2 linked regions of the Paraglaciecola sp. L3A3 genome follow. The protein of the gene in region 1 interacts with the protein of each later gene in a pairwise test. Links are inferred from orthologs where the notes say so. Each region holds a gene or a part of one and is shown on either strand. Other genes may lie near its edges.

Evidence for each region. Proteins that work in one complex are often made in the same cells at the same time.
Region 2: the proteins of GQR87_RS16120 (region 1) and def interact in binary tests that used the Escherichia coli proteins (3 or more experiments, as listed by UniProt). The link is inferred for Paraglaciecola sp. L3A3 from one-to-one orthologs.

What each region holds. Positions count from the first base shown.
Region 1 is NZ_CP047023.1:3,881,564-3,886,320, forward strand. Bases 746-3,695 are described here. They hold GQR87_RS16120 (aspartate-semialdehyde dehydrogenase), read right to left. Parts: upstream 2,754-3,695; coding sequence 1,737-2,753; downstream 746-1,736. Other genes in these bases: GQR87_RS16115 (flagellar assembly protein T N-terminal domain-containing protein), read right to left, coding at 746-1,086; GQR87_RS16125 (4-phosphoerythronate dehydrogenase), read right to left, coding at 2,818-3,695. Also shown: GQR87_RS16110 (CsgG/HfaB family protein), read right to left, coding at 1-12; more of GQR87_RS16115, read right to left, coding at 22-745; more of GQR87_RS16125, read right to left, coding at 3,696-3,939; GQR87_RS16130 (DUF2970 domain-containing protein), read right to left, coding at 4,081-4,278; GQR87_RS16135 (glycoside hydrolase family 11 protein), read left to right, coding at 4,532-4,757.
Region 2 is NZ_CP047023.1:22,297-26,997, forward strand. The notes cover bases 816-3,709. They hold def (peptide deformylase), read right to left. Parts: upstream 2,571-3,709; coding sequence 2,061-2,570; downstream 816-2,060. Other genes in these bases: rsmB (16S rRNA (cytosine(967)-C(5))-methyltransferase RsmB), read right to left, coding at 816-1,083; fmt (methionyl-tRNA formyltransferase), read right to left, coding at 1,109-2,053; GQR87_RS00095 (LysM peptidoglycan-binding domain-containing protein), read left to right, coding at 2,786-3,709. Also shown: more of rsmB, read right to left, coding at 1-815; more of GQR87_RS00095, read left to right, coding at 3,710-3,862; DNA-processing protein DprA, read left to right, coding at 3,877-4,701. UniProt on the Escherichia coli protein: Removes the formyl group from the N-terminal Met of newly synthesized proteins. Requires at least a dipeptide for an efficient rate of reaction. N-terminal L-methionine is a prerequisite for activity but the enzyme has broad specificity at other positions.

The sequences.
Region 1 (4,757 bases):
AGCTTTTTTCATTGGGTTTTCCTAATTCTTTGCACTAATTGAAATTTCTGAACCTTTAAAAACACTAACTTCGAAGGGTACATTGCCATCACCACTGAGCTGTTTTAATTGCTCATATAGTTGTTCTGGCCACCCTTGATATTGCGCAAAAAAACTAGTTTTAGACGCTTCTTTATTTTGAATTTTTAAGCCATTAAGTCCTACTACTAAGTTTTTTAGTGATGATTCCATAGCTTGCAATTGATCAGTATTATTTGCTAACAAATGAATCATGACTGTTTGTGAAGTGTCATTTAACCACACCACTTTAGTATCTAGATTGATTCGTTGGGCCACTCTATAGGATAGATCGACAGCCATTTTTCGAAATGCGCTCAAACTATTAGAACCCGCTGATTTAGCAGACTCAGCCGAACTAGAAAGAGCAATTCCCGTTTGTGCATTGAGTAATTGACTAGAAATAGAAAGCTGATTAGAACTCAGTTCCATTCCTTGAAATTGGCTTTTTGCAACGATAGCAGAAATGTTAGAACGAATAATAAATGTAGGTGAAACAGAAGAGTTAATAGCAGTATCGATAACAGTAAAACCAATTTTTTGCAGGTTTTTTGTTAACTCAGTGACAAAAAAAGAGTAACTTGTTAGAGCATGCTCCCCCTGATTACTGGCCAGAGCAATTGCAATAGAAGGTTGTTTATACCATTTATATTTTTTAAGTTGTTGATTAACGCTAGTTGTCGCTTTTTGCTCATCAATAAACGCTTTAATATTAACTTGATAAGTATCTTCATCTATTTTTTTTTCGTTAATAATTGTATAGCGATCGAGCTGACCTTTGGCTGTGGAGTATATTTTCTCTGAGGCAAGCATGAAGTTATTAGTTTCTGTTCTGGCACTAATATAACTACCCAATAGTTGTTCTACAGCGATCCGTTTAGCGTCTTCTATAGCATTTTTACGGGCATCAGCAACATTATTATCTATGATGGCGCCAAGACCTTTAACCTCAATATCACGAGCAGCAACTGAGAAACTAATATTGATAACACAGACAAATAAAAATACTAATTTGAAACTATTCAACATTCTAATCCCTTAATCCATTTGCATTTTTTGATAATGTACATACATTCATCAAGGCAAGATTTAGAGATTATCAGCTGTTATTAAAAAGATACACTTTTTTACAAATTAATTAGCTAAAACACGACTAAAAAGCTATCTCAGCTTCAAAAACACCTCCCAACGCCCCATTATAGAGCAGCGCACCATAAAGTGTACCAATAAACATACACCCTAAATTCATTAACAATTTGTCACAAATTCTCTAGCTATTTTTCATTTCAGATATAATACCAACTCCAACAAATAATTAATCGCTCAGCTAGAATATTATACCAATCCATATTGATAAGTGATCTCTCAGAATGCATCCAGCGGTTTTTGAACAAGGCGTCGGTTTGCAGGAATGGTTGTTCCCTTTCAAATACCGAGAACGCAGGGCAAAAGCCGCTGGGGCATTCCTTTCAGGCGAGTTTTAAATGAGCTTACTCTGTGTTGCTCGAACTCAAAAGAGCACCACTATTCCTTCATTCAAGCGCCTTAATTAAGCTCATTTAAATTCTCGCTGAGTGCACACTTATCAATGCGGATTGGTATTATTAATAGGCACATAAAAAAACCGGAAATCAAAGATTTCCGGTTTAAGATACTAATGTTTTAAGAACAACTAATCGTTACATATAATCGCGTATAAGTACTTCAGCTATCTGTACACTATTTAGTGCTGCACCTTTACGTACGTTGTCAGAAACAACCCACATATTAATACCATTTGGGTGAGAAATATCATTTCTAACACGACCCACAAATACAGCGTCTTTACCGCTAGCATCACCCACTTGGGTGGGGAATTCTTCTCTATTTGCTCTAAGCTCGATACCAGGGGCATCAGCTAACAGGGCTTTAACCGCTTCAGCATCGATAGGTGAACGCGTTTCCAAATGAATCGCTTCACCGTGACCAAAAAATACTGGAACACGCACAGCGGTAGCATTAACTAAAATGCTTTCATCACCTAGTATTTTCTTAGTTTCCCACACCATTTTCATTTCTTCTTTGGTGTAGTCATTGTCAGTAAATACATCAATTTGTGGGATAACATTAAAAGCGATTTGGCGACTAAAAGCGTCGACTTTCACTTCTTTGCCACTTAATAACGCTGCTGTTTGATTGGCTAATTCATCCATTGCAGTTTTACCTGCTCCAGATACACCTTGGTAAGTTGATACGTTAATACGATCAATACCAACAGCATCTTGAATGGGTTTCAAGGCAACCATCATCTGAATAGTTGAGCAATTAGGATTAGCAATAATATTACGATTACGGAAATCGGCTAATGCTTCAGGATTAACTTCTGGCACAACTAAAGGGATATCAGGTTCGTAGCGATAATGTGAGGTATTATCAATAACCACACAACCCGCTTCTGCCGCCATAGGGGCAAATTTAGCAGAAACATCACCACCGGCAGAAAAGAAACCAATTTGAACCTGACTCCAATCAAACTCATCAGCATTCAAAACTGTAATTTCCTTTCCCTTGAAGGTCACCTTACCACCGGCAGAACGTGCACTCGCTAATGGATAAAGTTTATTGACCGGAAATCCTCTCTCTTCAAGAATTTCGATCATATGTTGTCCTACTAATCCAGTAGCACCCAACACAGCGACATCAAAGGCCCGAGACATGTTTACATTACTCCTAAAAAATTAAATTATATGGTTTTTTACTACTATTTTTATTCTCTAGGGTTTACCCCAAGAATCCTAGGCCGTAGATTGCCTTCGAATGAGGAAAATTTCCAGCATTAACCTTAATTGCTGAAAACTCTCTTCTTATAGGATAGTGTTTTCGGATATATCTAAATTGTTCTCCACTATCCACTAACTGCCGAAATTGGCTATCATCTTGTTCAATATTATAGACATTGAGTACTAAATCTCGAATAACATGCCAATATTCATCTTTATTGTTTATTGCTATTTCACTAGGTTCAGCCACAGGTAAATAGTCACTTAACTTTTTATTAGGCTGAATATTCAATTGTTGGCATAAGGCTAGGTAAAGCATTTCTGTGCCTCTGGCTTTACCTTCAATAGTATGACCCGCTATATGTGCAGTGGCTAAGGCCACATGGTCGATAAGTTGTAAATTAATATTGGGTTCACTTTCCCACACATCTAAAACCAAATTTAATTTATGACCGGCTGCAAATAACTCCACCGCCCCTTGATTATCTAACACTTCGCCGCGACAGGCATTAATCAACACTTGGTTTTCTGTTAGTTGAGATAAACGGTTTTTATCGAACATATTTTCAGTTCTGTACCGCCCTTCTTTAATCCAAGGCACATGTACGCTGATCACGTCACATTGCATAATATCTTGCATAGCAACAAAATCTCTTGGATCACCAGTATCTTGTAAAGGTGGATCACATAGTTTGTACTGAATGCCCAAGGCCGACAAATGTTTAGCTAAAGCGGTACCTACATGGCCAGCACCAATAATACCGATAGTTTTTTCAGCCACTTGCCAATCTAGCTTGTTAGCCATAACAAACAAAGTACTCAACACATACTCAGCTACAGCCACGGCATTACAGCCACCGGCAGATACAAAAGGAATATTACGTGTTTGCAGATAAGCTTGGTCCACATGATCTGTGCCAGCAGTAGCCGTACCTACAAATTTGAGCTTATCAGTAGAATGTAATAATTCATGATTCACTTTAGTCGTTGAACGCACTAACAAAACATCAGCATCGGCAATCATTTCGGGATTAATAGTTTTGTGTGAAAAGACAATGCTTTCACCCAAATCAGAGAAAAACTCAGCCGCATAAGGCATACTGTCTTCGTAATATATTTTCATATTGATTGGAAAAGTAGAAAAATTATGGGCGGCATTATGCCACAGCAGCTGTATATGGGAAGACTACGGATTATTTAATAATTGGCTTGAAAAGAAAGTAGACACAAATAATATGTGATTAAAAAAAGAGAAGGTTAAAAACTACACACTTAGATTAACCAACAATAATAATATACCAATCAAACCTAAAACAAATAACACTCCAACAATTGCAAAAGGTACTATAGTCGGTTGCTCAAAATCATTTTTATAATTTTCGCTACTTTGCACACCTAGGACACTTGCCGCAACACTTTTAAATACTTGCCACCATGACGCTTTTTTTGGGGAGCTTTGCATAAAGTTTACTCGTTATAAAGACATAAAGTCATCATATCGCTATATTCGTTTAAAATATACCCAGAACTTAAAGCTGCCATTTGTATATTGAAATAAATATCTGTAACAGCGAAACGTCCAAAGGTAATTGAAGCCTTATAACTTACCCATGTAGTCTTCTGACACACAATTAAAATCATTTACTTTTAGGAATTTTCTGTCTTTTAGTGCTAACGGAAATCTTTAATAAAAAGTCATTTCGAAGGAGAGCTGAGTGAAACGTTATTTAACAAAAAATATGGTAGCCCTACTTGTTGCGTGTGGGACGCTAGTAAGTTGTTCTTCAGAACAGAAAACATCACTTTCTAGCGACAAATCTATATCGTCAAGCCCAATCATAAAGATAGAGAAATTTGTGGCTTACACCCAAAAATTCAATGACACCACTACCCTTAAACAAAATCATGCCACGGGTCATATTGGTGACTTTTTCTTTACTC
Region 2 (4,701 bases), 3.9 Mb from region 1 along the record:
TATTTGCTTTTGCAGCTCAACCAATACTTCTATATCTTTTGCTTTACGTAACCATTTTATGTCTGGGTGGCGTCTTATAATACCTGTAGCAGAGCAGGGGGCATCTAGTAATATTCGCTCGTATTGTTTGTTGTCCCACCAACTATTAGGTTGGCTAGCGTCACCGACTATGATTGTCGCTTTGTGTCCTAAGCGGTCGAAGTTTTCTTGGATCCTTTGTGCTCGATAGGCATCCACTTCTAGTGCAGTAATACTTTTGACGTTTGGCTGTAGCTCTATCATGTGACAAGTTTTGCCGCCGGGAGCAGCGCAACAATCTAAAATATTCTCATCAGCTTGAGGATTTAAATATTCTGCCGCTAATTGGGCTGCACCATCTTGTACTGCAAACCAGCCTAAAGCAAAACCAGGCAGTGTAGTCACGTCACAACCTTTAGCTAAAATTAGTCCGCTTATATGATTTTCTGAAGTTTGAAATTCAATATTTTCTGCAGATAAGGCTTGTTTAAATTCAGCAATAGTTATTTTCTGGGTGTTAACTCTCAACCAGATAGGCGCTTTAATCTGCATATTATCAACCAGTTGAGCAAGTTGTGTTGGGTATGCATTCTCTAATTTTTTGTATAACCACTTGGGTAACCCCGAGGCTATTTGTTCATTAGGAGCTGCTTGGTTTGCCATGTCTTCACGAATAAAAGTACGCAGAATGGCATTAACTAAGCCCTTCATTGCTAATGTGTTTAATGACTGGCAGGCCGCTACAGTTTCAGAAACAGCGGCATGTTGGCTGACACGACTAAAAGCGAGCTGATAAAAACCTAACATAATCAGATGTTCGGTTATTTTAAAACGGTTTTTTAATGGTTTATCTAGCAGTTGCCTTAACCAAAACTGCAAAATCGGTAGGTGGCGTAACACCCCGTAGACCATCTCTTGCAACCAAGCTTTGTCTTGATCTTTTAACTGAGCCTGAGCGAGAGGTAAACATTCTCTAGCTGATTGACCTTCTTCAAGAATTTGAAATAAGACTTTGGCTGCATCAGCGCGTAAATTGGCAACTTGACGACCTTTATGGTTTTTCATAGCTGACTGCTTAGATTAAAAATATTCATCGTAAAATTTCACCTTGAGCAAACCAATCTGCGCGGCCATTTAAAACATCAGCAACGGCTATAGGTTTTTTCCCCGGTAGTTGTAATGTTTTTAGTAATAATTGATTCGTTCCAGTCGCAACTAAGATGCCAGCCTTATCAGCCTTGATAACTTGCCCGCATGGAATATTTTCTTGACTTTTTTCAACAACTTCAGCTGAATATACTTTTACATTAGTATCTTGAACGTTAAAAAAAGCGACCGGCCAAGGGTTAAAAGAACGAATGTTCCTTTCAATTTGATAGGCATCTAATTGCCAATCTATTTTCGCTTCTTCTTTAGATAATTTATGGGCATAAGAGGCTAACGTTTCATCTTGTACCTCAGCTTGTAGCTGAGGTAACTGTTCTATGGTATCTATTAAAGCTTGTGGGCCTATTACAGATAATTTTTGATATAAGGTAGCACTGGTATCGTCAGGTTCAATTGGCAAGGCATGTTTTAACAACATAGCACCTGTATCTAGTCCTTGATCCATTTGCATTATGGTTACACCCGTCTCTTTATCGCCAGCCCAAATAGAGCGTTGAATAGGAGCCGCTCCACGCCATTTAGGTAATAAAGAACCATGCACATTTAGACAACCCAACTTAGGTGTTTCAAGCACTGCTTTGGGTAATATAAGCCCATATGCAACGACTATCATTATGTCAGCTTGTAATGCCGCTAGTTCTTGCAGAGCTTCTGGCGTTTTTAATGATTCAGGTTGATAAACCGCAATCTCGTGTTCGACAGCCAATTGTTTCACTGCACTGGCTTGCAGTTTTTTTCCACGGCCAGCAGGGCGGTCTGGTTGGCTGTATACTGCAACTACTTCATGTTCAGAATCAATTAACGCTTGTAAATGCAAAGCTGCAAATTCAGGCGTGCCTGCAAAAATGACTTTTAACCGTGTGCTCAATTTAAAATTACCCTTTGGCCGCTAACTTAGCTTCTTTCTCAAGTTTCTTTTTGATCCGTTGGCGTTTTAATGGTGATAGATAATCAACAAATAACTTACCTTTTAAATGATCGAGTTCATGTTGAATACAAATGGCCAATAAGCCTTCTGCATCCATAGTAAAACTTTCACCCTTCTTATCGAGTGCAGTAACAGTGATTTTTTCAGCTCGTTCAACCTGAGCAAAGTTATTTGGCACTGACAGACAACCTTCTTCACTTATGGTTTTACCATCCATATGGGTGATTTCTGGGTTAATAAATACCAGCGAATTATCTTGTTCTTCCGATACATCCATCACCACAACTTGTTTATGAACATTGATTTGGGTGGCGGCTAGTCCTATGCCATTTTCTTCACGCATAGTTTCGAACATATCGTTCACTAAGGTCGTTATTGCACTATCTATTTTGTCTACTTTTTTTGCGACTGTGCGTAATCTCTCATCAGGAAAACGCAAAACATCTAATATTGCCATTCTATTATTCAACTATAATGAGCCACATAAATAGTGACTCTGAAACCGATTAAACCAATAGCGACATTAGGTAACTAAGTATCCATTTGTATTGGTCTGTGTATTATTTGCTATACGATCAAATAGATTAAGCTATTTAAACCATTTCAGCATGGGCTATTCTAGCTTAAATGGATCGAAAACATAACAGTGACTGCATCAAGGTGTATTAAACAATGATGATTAAAAGATTAGTTAAGCTACTCGCAATTGCGTTTTTATTGCCGCTTGTTTCATTTGCCGACGTATTAAACATAAAAGATTCAGCTCCTCAAGTCTACGTAGTAAAAAAGGGAGACACCTTATGGGACATTTCAAATATGTATTTGTCAAAACCCTGGTTGTGGCCTGAGTTATGGAGAACTAATGTACATATATCAAATCCTCATCTAATTTACCCAGGAGATGAGTTGCGTTTAACCAAGAATAATCAGGGGGATATAGTCCTTGATTTGGTTCGAGATGAAGCTAAAGTACGAATGAAACTGTCTCCTGAAGGGCAAAAAAAAATTAAACAAGCGCAGGCTATTCCTGCTTTACCTTGGTCAGTTATTAGCCCTTACATCACAAATGAAATGATAATGTCTGCAGATTCATATGAAAAAAATCCTTATGTGTTGGGTAATCACGAAGGGGCTGTGCGTTATGAAACAGATAATTTAGTTTTAGGTAAATCAATAGACAAACCTAAAGGTGATTACCAGATTATTAGAGCGCAAAATGAGTTATACGACATGCAAGGTAAGCTGATTGGTTTGCAGGTTAGACATCTAGCTAAAGCTCAGCCAATCAAAAGTGAGCTAAAGAAAGAAAACTTACTTAAAATCAACCAAGCAGTTCTAGAAATTAAGCGTGGCGACAGGATCATTCCTTATAAAAACTTAAACATAGGTGATATTACTCTTCAAGCTGCGGAACAACAAAATGGTTATATTATTGGTGATTTAGAACAACATAACCTATTAGGTAAATACAATGTTGTGATATTAGACATTGGCAGTGACCACCTAGACGCGGGCACGGTTATGGGAATATATAGCCAAGGTCCTAATATTATTGACGGTTATACGCCTAAATACGCCGGCGAAAGTAATGCCATTCGTAGTGCCTTTAATCGTGGTGACGAAATTGAACAACCAGCAATTAAAGTAGGCGAGGTGTTGGTGTTCAAAACATTTGAGAATGCCAGTTATGCACTTATTACTGAGTCAGCTAAAGTTATTAAAAGAGGAATGATAGTCGCTAAACCATGAGCTAAGGAGAAAATGTGCAACAGGATGTTGAATTTATTGAGGCTTACCAAGAATCTGATGCTTTATTAGATTGGCTTAAACTGACACAGATACCCAAATTTTCTGTTGCCAGTTTACTTAAGTTGCAAAAAAAACATGGGCTGACACTTAGTCAATTATTGTTATTACCGGCTAAACAGCTAGAACAATTAGGCTTCAATAGCCAACAAGTGGAAATAATCTGTCGTCCTGACCAAAACCGCATAAATACAAGCCTGCAGTGGCTAAAGGCTGCAGCGAATCGTTTTATTTTATATTTCGAGCATACTGATTATCCGCAATTACTCAAACAAATCTCTAGTCCACCTGCTGTGCTATATGGTTACGGCAACTATAAACATTTAAGTCGTCACCAGTTGGGTATGGTTGGTAGCAGAAACCCAAGTACCCAAGGAAAAGAAAATGCTCAGCGATTTGCTCATCAACTTAGCGAGCAAGGCTGGACAGTAACCAGTGGTTTAGCCTTAGGCATAGATGGTTTTTCGCACCAAGGGGCATTATTAGGTAAACATATTACAGTTGCTATTTTAGGTACCGCTATTGATAAAATGTATCCTAAGCGCCATATAAAGTTAGCTGAAACAATTTTAGCATCCGATGGTGTGATTATTTCTGAGTTTTCACCGGGTGTGCCCAGTAAACCTGAAAACTTTCCTCGAAGAAATAGAATCATTAGTGGTTTGGCTGTTGGTACTCTTATTGTTGAAGCCGCGATTAAGAGTGGATCGTTAATTACCGCTAAATATGCTTTAGAGCAAAATAGAGAAGTTTTTGCTGTGCCTGGCAATATTCATAACCCT